One region of the Janthinobacterium sp. HH104 genome, then DNA from elsewhere that is predicted to be linked to it. Evidence: predicted binding sites of a transcription regulator. Region 1 holds the regulator's gene; the other holds the start of a gene.
The links. Region 1 encodes FliA, which starts transcription of late flagellar genes. Its sites were predicted from a motif close to CTAAAGTTTNNNNNNNNNNNGCCGNTA; they were not measured.
Positions count from the first base shown of each region.

Region 2: JAB6_RS16565 (flagellar protein FliT) is a predicted target of FliA. The motif match lies at 2,111-2,137, and genes of this name have one in related genera.

Region 1 covers NZ_LRIB01000036.1:60,378-70,900, forward strand. The annotation lists gene flhA (flagellar biosynthesis protein FlhA) at 1-581, shown strand, start outside; gene flhF (flagellar biosynthesis protein FlhF) at 848-2,176, shown strand; gene JAB6_RS16050 (antiactivator of flagellar biosynthesis FleN protein) at 2,169-3,032, shown strand; gene JAB6_RS16055 (RNA polymerase sigma factor FliA) at 3,078-3,809, shown strand; gene JAB6_RS16060 (flagellar motor protein) at 3,791-4,537, shown strand; gene motD (flagellar motor protein MotD) at 4,543-5,337, shown strand; gene JAB6_RS16070 (translation initiation factor Sui1) at 5,402-5,764, shown strand; gene JAB6_RS16075 (hypothetical protein) at 5,847-6,704, shown strand; gene JAB6_RS16080 (FxDxF family PEP-CTERM protein) at 6,823-7,386, opposite strand; gene JAB6_RS16085 (flagella synthesis protein FlgN) at 7,786-8,253, opposite strand; gene flgM (flagellar biosynthesis anti-sigma factor FlgM) at 8,262-8,570, opposite strand; gene flgA (flagellar basal body P-ring formation chaperone FlgA) at 8,682-9,377, opposite strand; gene flgB (flagellar basal body rod protein FlgB) at 9,569-10,021, shown strand; gene flgC (flagellar basal body rod protein FlgC) at 10,024-10,425, shown strand; gene JAB6_RS16110 (flagellar hook assembly protein FlgD) at 10,441-10,523, shown strand, end outside.
Region 2 covers NZ_LRIB01000037.1:30,693-37,201, reverse strand. The annotation lists gene fumC (class II fumarate hydratase) at 1-63, opposite strand, end outside; gene JAB6_RS29880 (FimV family protein) at 236-1,354, shown strand; gene JAB6_RS29000 (hypothetical protein) at 1,461-1,661, opposite strand; gene JAB6_RS16565 (flagellar protein FliT) at 1,771-2,022, opposite strand; gene JAB6_RS16560 (M13 family metallopeptidase) at 2,312-4,396, shown strand; gene JAB6_RS16555 (methyltransferase domain-containing protein) at 4,467-5,111, shown strand; gene JAB6_RS16550 (CsbD family protein) at 5,287-5,472, shown strand; gene JAB6_RS16545 (S9 family peptidase) at 5,543-6,509, opposite strand, start outside.

The DNA of each region.
Region 1 (10,523 bases):
TGCTGGGCCGCGCGGAAGTACAGTCGCTGCTCGACCACCTGGGCAAGGACGCGCCGCGCCTGGTGGAAGATCTGGTGCCGAAGATGCTGTCGCTGTCGGCTCTGCAAAAAGTGCTGCAGAACCTGCTGGCCGAAGGCGTGCACATCCGCGACATGCGCACCATCATCGAAACCCTGGCCGAGTACACGGTCAGCACGCAAGACCCGAACGAGCTGACGGCGCTGGTGCGCGTGTCCCTGGGCCGCGCCATTGTGCAGCAACTGTTCCCCGGTGCGGCCGAGCTGTCCGTGATGACGCTCGACAGCCGCTTGGAACGCCTGCTGATGCAAGCGATGGGCAATGGCGGCGACGGCGCCGGCATCGAGCCCGGCCTGGCCGACACCATCGCCCACCAGGCGGGCCTGGCTGCCCAGCAGCAGGAAGCGCTGGGCCTGACACCGGTGCTGCTGGTGCCGGCGCCGCTGCGCGCCCTGCTGTCGCGCTTCCTGCGCCGCGCCTTGCCTCAACTCAAAGTGCTGTCGCATGCGGAAGTGCCGGAAACCAAGACGATCCGCGTCACGGCGCTGGTGGGTGCGCAGTAGTTGACAGAGTTAATGCCGGGGTCAGACCCGCCGGGTCTGACCCCAGCCTTCGTTTGGGTCAAAAAAACATCAATTTCCTCCCGGCAAACTGAATAACGGGTACTTTCCCGTCCTGTTCCTTCGATCGTTTCCTGCAAGCATCGCTAATAATGGAAACTGTCCGAGTGATCTGTGTCCATGTGGAAGACAGCACTCAAGCAACAGGAGTCGATGATGGTCACACAGTTCAGCCAATATTGCGCCACCCCCGCCTTGGGAGGCCGGTCATGAATGTGAAGAAATTTACGGGCGCCTCGTCGCGCGATGCGCTGCGCAAGGTGCGCGAAGCGCTGGGCCCCGATGCCGTGATCCTGTCGAACCGCCAGGCCGATGGCGTGGTGGAAATCCTCGCGCTGGCCAATGACGATGCCGCTTCGCTCGCTTCGCCGCCGGCCGCGTCCGAAATGGCCCAGCCCCGTCCCCAGTTGCAGACCCAGTTCGCCACGCCGCAGCGTCCGGCCGCCCCGGCCCAGCGCCCGGCTGCGCCCCGTCCTGCCGCACCGCGCCAGGCTGCCTCCGAGCCAGTGGACATGGCCCGCATGCAGCAGATGATGGCCAGCGCGCTGGCGCACGTCAAAGAGAACGCCGCCGCCGAGATGAGCGGCATGATGAATGAAATCCGCGCCATGCGCGGCATGATGGAAACCCAGCTGGCGGAAATTTCGTGGGGTTCGACGCAGCAGCGCGAGCCGCAAAAAGCCGTCGTGCTGCGCGAAATGCTGGCCGCCGGCTTTTCCGCCAGCCTGGCGCGCTACCTGATCGACAAGCTGCCCGCCGGCCTCGACGGTGCGCAAAGCATGCGCTGGATCAAGACCGTCCTCAGCCGCAACCTGAACACGGTGGCCAATGAAGACGCCATGCTGGAGCAGGGCGGCGTATTTGCCCTGGTGGGCCCGACCGGTGTCGGCAAGACCACCAGCACGGCCAAGCTGGCGGCCCGCTGCGTGATGCGCCACGGCCCGGAAAAGCTGGCCCTGATCACCACCGATGCCTATCGTATCGGCGCGCATGAGCAGCTGCGCATCTACGGCAAGATCCTCGGCGTGATGGTGCATTCCGTGAAAGATGAAGCGGACTTGCGCATCGCCTTGAAAGAATTGAAGAACAAGCACACGGTGCTGATCGATACGGTGGGCGTGAGCCAGCGCGACCAGATGGTGACGGAACAGGTGGCCATGCTGTCGGGCGCCGGCGCCGACGTGAAGCGTTTGCTGTGCCTGAACTCCACGGCGACCCAGGAAACCCTCAACGAAGTGGTGCGCGCCTATCAGGGCAGCGGCCTGGCTGGCTGCATCATGACCAAGCTCGATGAAGCGGCGTCGATCGGCAACGTGCTCGACGTGGTGATCCGCCAGAAGCTGAACCTGTTCTATGTGTCGAACGGCCAGCGCGTGCCGGAAGACCTGTACCTGGCCGACCGTGGCTACCTGATCGACCGTGCCTTCAAGCTCAAGCGCGACTCGGCGGCCACGCAGTTTTCCGATGCCGAACTGCCGCTCCTGATGGCGCAGGCGGCCGCCCGCAACAATGAAGCGCGCGGGGTGCATCTTGGCTAATTTTGATTTCGACCAGGCTGAAGGCTTGCGCCGCATGCTGGCCGGCCCGCAGCCGCGCGTCATGACGTTCCTCTCGGCCACGCCGCAGGACGACAAGGGCGCCATGCTGGTTAACCTGGGTGCTTCGCTCGTCTATGGCGGCAATGACGTGCTGCTGCTCGACGCCAGCGGCGGCAGCGATGGTGTGGCCGCGCGCCTGGGACTGGCGCACGGCGCCAGCCTGCGCGACGTGGCGCGCCAGCAGTGCGGCTTGAACCAGGTCATCCACCAGGTGCCGCAAGGCTTTGGCGTGGCCAGCCTGGGCGCGCGCAACCACCTGATGGACAGCATGGACTATGCGGGCGAGGAGGAGCTGCGCCGCCTGGGCAAGACTTTCGACGTGCTGGCGCGCCGGAGCGGCATCGTGCTGGTCGACGGCGTCGTGGCAGACGAGGGCGCCTGTTTCCCCGTGCCCTTGATGGCGTCGTCCGATATCGTCGTGCAAGTGTCGACCAGCGCCACCTCGATCAAGGCGGCGTACTGCCTGATCAAGCGCCTGAGCCAGGAACTGGGACGCCGTCCGTTCGGTATTCTCGTCACCGGCGCTTCCGAATCCGAAGCAAAAGTGGTATACGATAATATGGCACAGGCGGCGAGCCGTTACCTGGCCGTGAAGCTGACGTCGATGGGTTCGGTGCCTGCCGATGAGTATCTGCACCGCGCGGCGCGCCTGGGCCGCAGCGTGGTCGATGCGTTTCCGCTGGCCGGCGCCTCGGTGGCGTTTCGCGGACTGGCCGAGCGGCTGGCCCGTTCGGCGGCGCCCGTGCTCGGCGGCACCTTGTACCAGACGGGGAGCCCGCACCAGTTCAGCGCCTGAAGCCAACCGTAGCACCAGATAAGATGAGAAAACAATAAGCAGCCTATGTACACGGTCAAAGGGAAATCGAACAAGGACTATTTGCTGACGGAGCACATTCCGCTGGTGAAGCGTCTGGCGCACCATATGAAGGCGAAATTGCCGCCTTCGGTCGAGGTCGATGACCTGATCCAGGCCGGCATGATCGGCCTGCTCGATGCCATCAGCCGCTATGAAGAGACGCATGGCGCGCAGTTCGAGACGTATGCCGTGCTGCGCATCCGCGGCGCCATGCTCGACGAATTGCGCACCAGCGACTGGTTGCCGCGCAGCATGCGCCAGAACATGCGCAAGATCGAAGAGGCGATGAGCACCTTGCAGCAGCGCCTCGGCCATCCACCGACAGAGTCGGAAGTGGCGAAACTGCTCAAGATGTCGCTGGCCGACTACCAGGAAATGCTGGGCGACGGCGGCGGCCACCAGCTCGTGTACTACGAAGACTTTCATGACCCGGACGGCAATGACAGCTTCCTCGACCGCCATTGCGTGGACGAGGACAGCGACCCCTTGCGTTCCCTGCTCGATACCGATTTCCGGCAATCCGTGATCGATGCCATCGACGCGCTGCCACCACGCGAGAAAATACTCATGGGCCTGTATTACGAAGAAGAGCTGAACCTGAAGGAGATCGGCGCGGTGATGGGCGTATCCGAATCGCGCGTCTCGCAACTGCATACCCAGGCCGTCGCGCGCCTGCGCGCAACCTTGAGGGAGCAGGCGTGGACTGGTCCAGCGTAATCGGGCTGGCGCTGGCGCTGGCGGGCCTCTTGGTCGGCCAGGCACTGGAAGGCGGCAAGATGGCCTCCCTGCTGCAGCCGGCCGCCTTTGCCATCGTGGTCATCGGCACTTTCGGCGCCGTGCTGCTGCAAACGCGGCTGCGCACTTTCGTGCGCGGCCTGGAAATGCTGCGCTGGGTCTTCCTGCCGCCAGCCGACACGCGTGCCGCGCTGGCGCGCGATATCGGGCAATGGAGCTTGACGGCGCGCCGCGATGGCCCGCTGGCGCTCGAGCGCCTGATGGAAAACACGGCCGACCGCTTCAACGCCAAGGGCTTGCGGATGATCGTCGACGGCATCGCGCCGGACAAGCTGCGCCAGCTGCTCGACGTGGAAATCTCCGCCTACGAAATGGCGGAGCGCCAGGCCGTCAAGGTGTGGGAGTCGGCGGCCGGCTATTCGCCCACCATCGGTATTCTGGGCGCCGTGCTGGGCCTGATCCACGTGATGGAAAACCTCACCGACCCAAGTAAATTAGGCAGCGGCATCGCCGTGGCGTTTGTCTCCACCATCTATGGCGTCGGCCTGGCCAACCTGCTGTTCCTGCCGGTGGCGAATAAACTCAAGGCCATCGTTTCGCGCCGCGTGCTGCAGTACGAAATCACGGCCGCCGTGCTGTACGACATCGCCACGGGCGACCACACGCGCATCATCGAAGAGCGCGTTTCCAGCCTGCTGCACGAGCACTGACCATGATGCGGCGCGCGCGCAGGAAGTATGACGAGGAACCGGACAACCAGGACCGCTGGCTGATCTCGTACGCCGACTTCATCACCCTGCTGTTCGCGTTCTTTGTCGTCATGTACGCCATTTCGCAAGTCAACGAAGGCAAGTACCGCGTCTTCCAGAACGCCATCGGCCAGGCCTTCAGCCTGGAAAAGGGCGCGCCGCCCATCATCATGGAAGCGCCGCAAGCGATCCCGCTGCCGAATCCCGCCCTGAAACGCCGCACGGAAGCCATCCGCCGCGAGCGTGAACACATGACGCGCCTGGCGCAGGACTTGACGTCGACCCTGGCGCCGCTGGTCAAGGAAGGCAAGGTGCGGGTCACGCAGACGAGCCGCGGCGTGAGCGTGGAAATCAATGCCAGCGTGCTGTTCGACCCGGGCGCGGCGCGCCTGACGGCTGAGTCGGACCAGGCCCTGCGCGCCGTCGCCGTGCTGCTCAAGGACGATACGCATGACGTGCAGGTGGAAGGGCATACGGACGTGCAGCCGATCAGCAATTCCAACTTTGCCTCGAACTGGGAATTGTCGGCCGCGCGCGCCAGCGCCGTGGTGCGCCTGTTCATTGCCAGCGGCGTCAAGGCGTCGCGCCTGACGGCCGTCGGTCACGCCGACAATATCCCCGTGGCGCCCAATGAAACGGCGGAAGGGCGCGCGCGCAACCGCCGGGTCGCCGTGACGATCCTCTCGGGCATCCCGGAAACGGTGATGGAAGTGCCGACAGCGCCCGTGGCGCCGGCACCGGCACCTGCTCCGGCCAACTGACGGTCGTCAACTGCGGGCCGCCGCTTGGTACAATCGCGGCCTTCTTTCTTTTTATTTCTCCATCATGAAAAGCAGCTCCCAGGGCGGTCTCGTCTACTCCACCGAAACGGGCCGCATGTGTCCGGCCTGCCGCCAGCCGCTGGCGCAATGCGCGTGCAAGGCGCAAGCGAAGGCGGCGCCGGCGGGCGACGGCGTGGTGCGCGTGTCGCGCCAGACCAAGGGCCGCGGTGGCAAGAGCGTCACCGTGGTCAAGGGCTTGCCGCTGGACGCCATCGCGCTGGCCCTGCTGGGCAAGCAGCTGCGCACGCAGTGCGGCTCGGGCGGCACGGTCAAGGATGGCGTGATCGAAGTGCAGGGCGACCATGTCGACACCATTCTTGCCGCGCTGACCAGGCTGGGCCACCAGCCGAAAAAGGCGGGCGGCTAGCCGGGGCGCGTGCGTGCGGAGGCGTGCGGCCCGCTGCCGTGCGCCTGTGGTAACGTGCATTTCCTTTTATGCGCCACCTCATATGAATAACAAACTGACCGGTATCGCCATCGCCGCTGCCATCGCGGCAGTGCTGGCGGTCGTGTATTGGCCCGCGCCCGATGGCGGCGCACCGGACGCTGCCGCCACTGCTGCCGCCAGCGGGCCGCCGGGGCGCAGCCTGGCATCGTATTTGAATATCGATGCCACCCCGGCCGCCGATGCCGCGCCTGTTGTCGTGCCCCTGGCGCAGCGGCTCGAGCGCCTGGCCTCCAGCGGCAAGCCGGAAGACGCGTATGCGGCCTATAACCTGATCGACGACTGCATCGTTTTCCAGCGCGAAAGCCGCTTGCCGGGGATGGAATTCGAGCTGGGACGCGAGATGACGGCGGAAGAAAAAGCAGTCCAGCAGCAGTTGTGCGCGGGCATGACGCAGCGCCAGCGCGAGGATCGCCTTGGCTACCTGGCCACTGCCGCGCAAGGCGGCGTGCCGGGCGCGGCCACCCTGTTCCTGTCGGAAGGTCCGTTCGGCGACCGCAGCGCGCTGCGCAACCGTCCCGACGATCCGCTGGTGCAGGCCTGGAAGCGGCAAGCGATCGCCCAGCTGACAACACAGGCGGACGCGGCGGAACTGAGCAGCGTGTCGACCCTGATGATGGCCTATCTGCGCGATGGCGACGTGGTGCAGAAGGACGCGCCGCAAGCGTATGGCTACCTGCTGGCCCTGCGCATGGTCTACAACGACATCCTCACGCCAGGCACGACGAACCCTTACCAGGATGAATACTGGCACTGGCTGCAAAACGAGCTGACGCCGGAACAGCAGGCCGCCGCCCTCACCAAGGCGAATGGCATCGCCGCGAAATTCCGCCAGCATACGGGCCGGCCCGCGCACGGTTGAGTGCGTAGGCCAGCCCCTGCCTGGGCTGGCCCGTGCAGAGGCCAGCCCGTGCGTGGAACCGCCGCGCCTGCCCCGTGTCTGCCAGCTACGGCAGTGCTTGCAGGCGCCCCGATGCCGGTCAGGCAGCCGTTTTGCGGCGCCGTATGCTATACCCGATCAGGCCCAGTCCCGCCAGCAGCATGCCATAGGTTTCCGGTTCCGGTACGGCCGTGGTGATGGAAATGTCCAGCACGGAATCACGCACGCCGATGCCGCTTGCCACCAAGGTGTAGGTGCCAGGTCCCAGCAGGCCGTCGAAGGTCGAATGGGCAAACGCACCCAGCACGCCGGTGAAGGTATCCGATTGCACCAGGTTATTACTGGAGTCGAACAGGTCAATGTTGACGCCAGTCAGGCGGGGACCGAAGTCGTTGGCGCCCGTGACCAGCCAGGCCGCGTTGCCCGTGAACGACTGCACGCCGGCGCCGACCGTAAACGTGGTCGTTTGCAGCAGCGAGCCGCGCTCCGTCGTGAAGGTGTCGACGAACAAGGTGTCTTGCGCCAGCAGCGGCGTGGCCACCACGGCGGTCGATACGAGGTGGTTATAGAACACGGCTTGCGTTTCGGCCTGCGCGACCGGCGCCAGCAGGGTGCAGCCGAGCAGCAGCGCCGCGCCAGCCTTGCTTACTGAGAGAGAGTTCATATCATGCTCCTGTGTACTTGCGATTGAGGTGGTGTGCGTCGTGGCGCAGCGCAAAAGCGCAGGCTGGGGCGTGAAATGGATCAGCTATGCCTGCGGGAACGATGTTCGTGTCGGCGAGGAAAGTCCCACCTGGAGATGTACGGCGTACGCCAAGGATTAGCATATAGTCATCACCTGTCTCAAGTTTGAGCATGCTCAAACGTGCGGCGTCAAAAAGGGCTTGTGTTGTTTCTGCGTGCGGTGTTGTGGGGGGATGCGGACGCGCTGGCACCGCCGCAGTCTCCCTGGAGGGAGCGACACGGCGATGATGTTCTCGATGGCAGCCGTATGGGTGCTGCTGCTGGGGACGGCGTCAGGCGTGCAGCAATGGCTTCTTGCTGGGGTGAAACGGGAAGACGCTTAGCCGATAACGACGCGCCGGCTGGCCGGGTTCGACATCGGTTGGCCGCTGGGGCCGTAGAAATTGCCGCTTTGGGCCGTGGGGCGCATGGCGTTCAGGGCGCCTTGCGTGTGCAGCATGTGCTTGTTGACCAGCAGGCTGTTCAGCCGGTTCTGTTCCTTCGCTTCGCGCGTCGTCTCGAGCAGTGCTTTCCACAGGGGAGCCGCCTCGGCTTCGCTGGCGCTGACCAGCCAGTCTTCCATGCCCGCTTCGGCGGCGGTAAAGCCTGCTGCCGCCAGCGCCTGGTGGCGTTGCGCCGCCAATTGGCTCAATTGTCCTACGAGTGCCGTCTTGCGCACCGTGAGCTCCGTGATTGCATCGATGTCAGCGGCAACCAGATGCCGCTGTTCTTCTTTCATCAATGCCAGCAATGTGGTCATGAGCTGTTGCTCGTCGCGCAGGCTGGAAAATGGAGTCACTGATTGCATGAGGGAACCTATCTATTTCGTGAGTGCAGCAAGTCCTTGACTGTGTCGAGGAGACCGTCCGCCACTTTTTCAGAGTTGACCTGGAACTGGCCGTCGGCGATCGCCAGCTTGATGCGTTCGACTTTTTTCGTGTCGAACACGGCGCCGCTGCCGGCAGTTGCACTGGCCGCTAATGCCTGTCCTTGCGGCGACAGGCGTACATTGTCCGACGTCGTCGGTGTTGCCTGGGCTTTCTCGGCATTCCGGGCGCCGGAGGTGCTCGCGGGCGCCACCGGCAGGCCGGGATTGCTTTTAATGGTGTTATCGGTAATTTTCACAGCGTGATCCTCGTCTGGTCGAAGTCAAAAAACTCCGGGATATGTGTCATTATCGGCACCTTCTTCCGAAACTTTAGTGCGCCAGACCACAATATCGCTGTCCATCCGGGTTTAAAAGGCGACCTCCACCAAGCCGCCCGCGCGCGCCACGCCGCTGATCTGCTGCCCGCTCTGCGTGCGCACCTGCACCGTCTGGCCATCGCCTGCGCTGCCGATGGCGCGTCCTTCTGATGCCACCTGGAAACCGTTGCCACTGGAAACTACACGCACCAGCTGGCCCTGCATCACCACCGGCTTGCGGCGCAGGGTGTCGAGGCGCATCGGCGTGCCTGGTGGCAAGGAAATATTCGTGCTCGCCCCTACTACCTGGGCCATGTCCGTGGCGATACCTGCCGGCAATGCGGCCAGGTCGCCCTGCATCGTCACCAGCTGGCTGGCGTCGATGGCTTGTCCTTGCGCCAGCGGCACGGCGCTGGCCACGTAGTCGCCCACGACGGCCACGTTCGCCTGCAAATAGATAGTCCAGCTGGAGGGCGCCGTGCAGCGTACGCCGACGGTGGTCTTGCCCCAGGCGCGCGCGCCCGGTGCCATGAACGCTTGCGGCGCGGGGCAGGCTGCCAGGTTCAGGCGCGGATCGACGGCGCCGACGGTGATGGTCACCTTGCCCGGCAAGCCATTGCTTTGCACTTGCAGGAATTGTTCCACGCTGTTGCGCAGCGCTTCCGGCGTTTGCCGGCCGGCGTTTTGCGCCTGGGCCAGCAGTGGCAGGGCGGCAAGAGCGAAGAGGAAAGCAAGCGGTGTTTTCATGGTGATAGGCCTCTGGAATACTGCCATGATAGTGGGCGAGGCCCTGTTCGAAGCGCCGATTAAGGGGTAAAAGTACGGTCTGATCCGGCGATGGTCTTGCTGATGGGCACCGTACTATGTTTCCTGTCATCACTATACCGCCATCCTTCCGCCATCTCGGGCGCCAGTGGCAGATCTTTCCGGAGCCTGACATGATAGGGAAACTCGACGATTACATGCGCTTCAACGAGACGGCGCTGAGCTTGCGCTCGACGCGCCAGGAATTGCTCGCCTCGAATATCGCCAATGCCGACACGCCCAACTACAAGGCGCGCGATGTCGATTTCGCCGCCGCCCTGAAGGGCGCGATGGCGCGCAAGGATGGCGTGCCGCCGGCCCTGAGGGGCACGGCGCCACAGCATATGCCGGGCAAGGGCGTGGCTGCCGCAGCGGGCGCGGCCGGCGGCGGCAAGGTCGAGACCCTGGCCGACGGCACGCCGCTGCTGTACCGCGCGCCTGCCCAGGGCGCCGTCGATGGCAACACGGTCGACATGGACCTCGAGCGCAATGCCTTTGCCGACAACGCCATCCGCTACGAGGCGGCCGTGACGTTCCTCAACTCGCAGATCAAGGGCATGCTGACGGCCATCCAGGGAGGACAATAATCATGTCGCTATTTAATATCTTCAATGTTTCCGGTTCAGCCATGAGCGCCCAGGCGCAGCGCCTGAACACGGTGGCCAGCAACCTGGCCAATGCCGACAGTGCCACCAGTGCCACGGGCGAAGCCTACCGCGCCAAGCAGGTGGTGTTCGAGGCCGTGCCCATGGCCAACGGCGCCACGGCCGTCAAGGTGCAGAAGGTGATCGAAGACCCGTCGCCGATGAAGCTGGTCTACGACCCGAAGAACCCGCTGGCTGACGAAAAGGGCTACGTCACCATGCCCAACGTGAATACGGTCGACGAGATGGTCAACATGCTGTCGGCTTCGCGTTCGTACCAGACCAACGTGGAAACCATGAACGCGGCCAAGTCGCTGCTCCTGAAAACCCTCACCATCGGCCAATAAGGCTGACTGACCATTATGGCAACCATCGATACCAGCACCGCCACCGTCACCGACCTGATGGCGACGATGAATCCGAAGAAGAACACGGCCGCGAAAGG
Region 2 (6,509 bases), on a different contig from region 1:
CCACAGCCGGTCGGCGGGTACGTCGATCGGGCCGAAACTGTCGCGTTCGATTCTGCTACTCATGACATCCCTTTCATCGATAGAGGTGGATCGAGTGTACTCCAGGCGTCAAAAAGACACAGGATGATGCTGTATTGCATCATTTTTACCCTGGGCCATCTATATTTTTGCGATTTCCTGCCGTTAAAGACAGGCGAGTCCCCATTATCTATCCTGTTATCAAAGCGATCAGTCCATGCAGAGCAGCATCCTTCCCCGTTGGTCTTTGATCGCGTGCGCCGCCGCCAGCCTGGCCTTGCCGCCTGTGGCGGGCGCGGCCGAACTGGGCGAGATGGCCGTGCTGTCGCACGTGGGCCAGCCCCTGCTGGCCGAAATCGAACTGACGGCCCTGGCGCCCGAGGAGACCAACGGCGTGGCCGTGCGCCTGGCTTCGCCCGATGTGTACCGGGGCGGCGGCATTGGCATGGACCAGGCCTTGCAAACCTTGACGATCAGTCCGCTGGAGCGCGGTGGACGCCAGTATGTGCGTGTGGCTACGCGGCAAGCGATCCAGGCGGGTCACGTGCATTTGTACTTATTGTTGGGCAATGGCAATGGCGCCGTCGTGCGCCTGGCTACCTTGTGGCTGACACCGGCGCCGCCCGCCGCCGCCCCCGTCAGTGCGCCAGTCCGGCCTGCCGTTCCGGCGGCCATGCCAACGTCGTTGCCGTTACCGCGTCCTGCCCCCTTGGCGCCGTCGCCCGACGCCGCCGCACTGGCGGCCCGCGCGCGCGCCGAGGGCCTCGTGCGCCCGCCGCGTGTGTTCGTGCCGCCGCCCGCCGCGCCCACTCAGATGGCTCCCGTGTTGCGTCCGCCGCGCCGCGCCACGGCGCCCGTGGCCGCTTGCGCGCCCCAAGCCGATATGGAGCAGGCGCAAGCGTGCATGGCGCTCGATGAGAAAAACACAGCCCTCAATGCAAAGCTCGGCGAATTGGAAGGCAAGATCGGCGACTTGCAAAAGGCGCTGGCGCTGCCCGCCACCACCGCTGTGCCAGCCGCCGCGCCCGTCGAAGCGCAGGCGCCCCATGCCAAGCCCAAGCCACTGCACGCGGCGCCCGCCGCGGACAAGGACAAGAAGGCGGGCGGCAACGGTCTGTTGTGGCTCGGTATCGGTACCTTGCTCTTTCTGTTGTTGACGGCAGTCATCGTGTATATCGTGCGCAAGCGCAGGCAGGCGACGGGGTCGCGCGCGCCGTCGAAGTACTGGGTCTTGCTGCGCAAGCCGTTTAGCCGCAAGAAGAAGGATGTGCCCGTGCTGACGGAAGCCGTGGAAGAAGGGGCGGCCGAGCCGGAACCGGAGCCGTTCTCGCGTTAAAGGCATGGCAAGGCGGCGCCGAAAATTGATATAAAAAAAGATATTGAAAAAATACATGGAAACGCCGGCCAATCGCGTTGCCTATTTCTTAAAGATGGTGATATGATTAATTCAGTGGACTTGCTTTACGACAAAACAGCCCCAGCCTGGCGCAGTCACCAACGATAGTGTGGCGCGGCAAACAGGTGTAGCGTTGCATAAACGCCTGGGTCTGGAAGCGGTTCGCGATGCCGACGATGTGCTCGCGAACGCCGGATGCAACCGGCAGCGAGGCGACGCCAGGAGATACCTGGGGCTCGCCTTCCAAATTCCCCCTCCTTGTTTTCCGGGCGCCGCAGATGGCGCGCTCGCTGGCATGGCGGCAGACGTAAAAAAAGCACCCGCGGGTGCTTTTGTCGTTTCTGGCGCGGCAAGCTTTACATGCGTGCGCGCGAACCCTGCATGGCGTTCGGCAGTTGCGTCATCCATGGTTCCGTGATGGCGCGGATTTCGCGGTCGTTGGCCAGGATTTGCTTGAGCAAGTCGATCTTGCGCAGGCGCGAGGCGCCGGCCAGAGCGGGCACCTTGCCTGTCATGGTCGCGCTGGCGGCGCTGGCACACTGGTTTTCCAGGGTATCCAGGCCATCCCAGTCGCTCGAACGTGCGGCCACGACCATTTTATTGGTCATTCCTGCAATATTTTCATACATCGAAAGAACGTCGTTGGAGGTCATGAGCACACCCGTAACTAGTGAATGGATTACCGCTTGTCCAGATTAACGGCAGGTCCAAGCGGAACTTGAGGGTATTTTTGAAAAAAAAGTGAAAATAATTTAGATGATTGCTTGGCTGCTGCCGACATCGCCCGCCAAGCCGCATGTCTGCTGGCGTCGCGGTGGCAGGGGAGTGTGTTGCGGCGCCTCAAAACGCGTTATGATTTTGCACACTACTGTCGTTACTTTGCCTGAAAGGATCACCATGCGCGTTGCCACTGCTGCCGCTTCCTCTTTCCCTGCTTCCTGGCGCAAGCGCGCCATGGTGCTGGCCCTGTCCGGCATCGCGCTGGCCGGGGGCACCGTCCACGCGCATGCACAGGAGGAGGCCGCCAGTCCCGCCGCCGCGATGGCGGCGCCCACGGCGGTCTTGCCCGGCGACGATTTCTATGACTACGTGAATGGCGACTGGCTGCGCAGCACGGAGATTCCCGCCGACCGCAGCAGCTGGGGCTCGTTCGCCATCCTCGCCAACGCCACCAACGAGCGCATCATCGCCCTCGTCGAAGGCCTGGCGGAGGCGCCACAGGCCGATGCCTCCGCGCGCCAGGTCAGCGATTTTTACCGTTCCTGGATCGACGAAGCGGCTATCGAGGCGAAGGGCTGGGCGCCGATCAAGCCGCTGCTGCAGAAGATCGATGGCATACGCGACCAGGCGGGACTGGCCCGCGCGCTGGGCGAAAGCCTGCGCGCCGATGTCGACCCGCTCAATTCCACCAATTTTTATACGGAAAACCTGTTCGGCCTGTGGGTGGCGCAAGATTTGAACGACACCACGCGCAATGTGGCCTATCTGCTGCAGGGCGGACTGGGCTTGCCCGACCGCGCCTTTTACCTGAGCGACAGCGCCCGCATGCAGGGCTTGCGCGCAGGCTACCAGGCGCATATCGCCGCCATGCTCAAGCAGGCCGGCTACAGCGATGCGCCGGCCCGGGCCGCGCGCGTATTTGCGCTGGAGCAGCAAATTGCCGCCAGTCACGCCAGCCGCGAGGATTCGGCCGATGTCGCCAAGGGCAATAACGCGTGGCGCGCCGCCGACTTCGCCAGCAAGGCGCCTGGGCTGGACTGGAAAGCCTTCTTCCAGGCGGCGGGCCTGGGCAAGCAGACTGATTTCATCGTCTGGCATCCGACGGCCATGACGGGCAGCGCGGCCCTGGTGGGTAGCGTGCCGCTGGCCACCTGGAAGGATTTTCTGGCCTTCCACGCGATCAACCATTTCAGCACGATCTTGCCGAAGGCGGCCGCCGACCAGCGCTTTGCTTTCTATGGCAGCGCCCTGAGCGGCACGCCGCAGCAGTCGCCGCGCAGCAAGCGCGCGCTGGCCGCGACGAATGCGGCCTTGAGCGACGCCGTCGGCAAGCTGTACGTGGAACGCTATTTCCCGCCTGAATCGAAAGCGCGCGTGCAGGAGATGGTGACGAATATCGTCGCCGCCTTCTCGCGCCGCATCGACAAGCTGGACTGGATGGCGCCGGCCACCAAGGCGCAGGCGCAGGAAAAACTCAAGACCCTGTACGTGGGCGTCGGCTATCCGGAGCGCTGGGAAAATTATGCGGGTTTGCGCGTGGTGCGCGGCGATGCGCTGGGCAATGTGCAGCGGGCGGAACAGTTCCATTACCGGCAGGAGCTGGCCAAGCTGGGCCAGTCTCCCGACCGCAAGGCCTGGGCCATGCCGGCGCAGCTGGTCAACGCCGTCAACCTGCCGCTGCAAAATGCGCTGAACTTCCCGGCCGCCATCCTGCAGCCGCCATTCTTCGATCCGGCAGCGTCCGACGCGGCCAACTACGGCGGCATCGGCGCCACCATCGGCCACGAGATCAGCCACAGTTTTGACGACCAGGGTGCGCAGTTCGACGCCCAGGGCAAGCTGCGCGACTGGTGGACGCCAGCCGACCTGGCGCATTTCCAGTCGGCCTCGAAGCAACTGGTGGCGCAGTTCGCGGCCTACAAGCCGTTTTCCGACCTGGCTGTGAATGGCCAGCTGACCCTGAGCGAAAACCTGGCCGACCTGGCCGGCGTGGCGGCCGCGCATGACGCGTTCACCCTGTCGCAGCAGGGCACGCCGGCGCAGCCGGGCGCGGACCGCGACTTCTTCACCGGTTATTGCGTCAGTTGGCGCAGCAAGGCGCGCGAAGCGGCGGCGCGCCAGCAAATCCTCACGGATGGCCATGCGCCGGCGCAATACCGCGCCGCCACCGTGCGCAACCTCGACGCCTGGTACCCGGCCTTCGACGTCAAGCCGGGGCAGCAACTGTACCTGGCACCCGAACAGCGCGTGCGCGTCTGGTAGCAAATGGTGACGGTGCCGGCGCACAGGGCGCCGGCACCGTAAAATGGCGGAACATATCGACAGGACCGCCATGAAGCCGACCCCACCGCAAGATCAGCAAGACCCCATCCACGCCATCACCGAACGCACCCTGGCCCATTACGACGCCAGCGCCGAGCAGTTTTTCGAAGGCACGCGCGACCACGACGTCAGCCAGAATATCAGCGCGCTGCTGAACGCCATCGGCCGTCCGGCGCCTGTGGAGATTCTCGACCTCGGCTGCGGCCCGGGCCGCGATCTGAAAGCGTTCACGGCCATGGGCCACCATGCCACCGGTGTCGACGGCAGCGCCCGCTTCGTCGAGATGGCGCGCGCTTACAGCGGCTGCACCGTATGGCAGCAGGATTTCGTCGACCTCGACTTGCCTGCCGCGCAGTTCGACGGCGTGTTCGCGAATGCCGTGCTGTTCCACGTGCCCAGCGCCGTCCTGCCCGGCGTGCTGCGCGCCTTGTACGCGTGCCTGAAACCGGGCGGCGTGCTGTTCAGCTCGAATCCGCGCGGGCAGAACCAGGAAGGCTGGAACGGCGCGCGCTACGGCAGCTACCACGACGAAGCGACATGGGCCGCGTACGTGCAGGCGGCCGGATTCAGCCTGGTCGAGCAGTACTACCGTCCGCACGGCTTGCCGCGCGAGCAGCAGCCTTGGCTGGCCACCGTGTGGCGCAAAGCAGGCTGATTTCGCGTCATTAGCTGATTTTTGGCATGTGTTAGGGACCGTACATAGTTTTTGCAACCTCAAGCGTAGTATGGACACATCGACACGCAGCAAGCAGTTTGCAACGGCGTGTGAGCCGCAGTACCGGCCCTTCGGGGCAGGACAACAGATGTACCAACTACAGTGAGGATTTATCATGAACAAAGATCAAGTCGAAGGTAAACTGAAGGAAGTCGGCGGTAAAATCCAGGAAGCCGCTGGCAAGGTCGTCGGCAGCGAAGAACAGCAAGCCAAGGGCCTGGCAAACCAGGTCGAAGGCAAAGTGCAGAAGAAGGTTGGCGACGTCAAGGATGCGGTCGAAACCGTCACGCGCAAGCCGTAATCTGACGCACGCATAAAAAAAACCGCCGCCTGTCGCGAGACAGGCGGCGGTTTTCATTTGCGGGTGCGCTTTACTTCGCTACGCCCAGGTTCTGCTTGAAGAACATCTCGATTTTCTTGTACACGTGGCGCTGGCCCGCGCGCGACGAGATGCCGTGCTTGGCGCCCGGGTACGTCATCAGGTCGAACTGCACGCCGCGGTTCACGAGCGCGTCGATCAAACGCGTGCTGTTGCTGAACAAGACGTTGTCGTCGGCCATGCCGTGCACCAGCAGCAGCGGCGACTTCAGGCCGTCGAGGTGGGCGAACACGGTGCTGGCCTTGTAGCCATCGACGTTTTCCTTCGGCATGCCGAGGAATTGCTCCGTGTAGTGGGTGTCGTACAGCGACCAGTCGGTCACGGGCGCTACCGAGACGCCCATGGCGATCTTGTCGGACGCTGCCGACAGAAGGCGCAGGGTCATGAAGCCGCCATAGCTCCAGCCGAATACGCCGATGCGTTTGGCATCGACGAAGCTTTGCTTGCCCAGCCAGTCGATGCCGACCAGTTGATCGGCCACTTCGGCCGCACCCAGGTTGTGGTAGATGGCGTCCGTGAACGCGCGCTCGCGGCGCGATGAACCGCGGTTATCGAGGCGGAAGACGACAAAGCCCTGCTGCGCCATGTACTGGTCGAAGTTGTTGCCCCAGCGGCGAGCCACGTGCTGCGAGTGCGGGCCGCCATACGTCGACAGGTAGACGGGGTAGCGCTTGCTTGCGTCGAAGTTCGACGGCTTGACGATGGAGTAATACAGCGTCTGGCCATCGTTGGCCTTCAAGGTGCCGTATTCGGTCGGCAGGTGGTCCGCCTTGTATTTGGCGTACGGGTGACTGGCATTCAGCGCGTTTTCTTCCAGCCAGCCCACCATGGCGCCGTCAGGACGGCGGATGCTCACCTGCGGCGGCGTGGCCGGGTCGGAATACGTATCGACGAAGACTTCGCCATTGCGCGAGAACGTCGTGTCGTGCCAGCCGTCGGCTTTCGTCACGCGCTGCGGC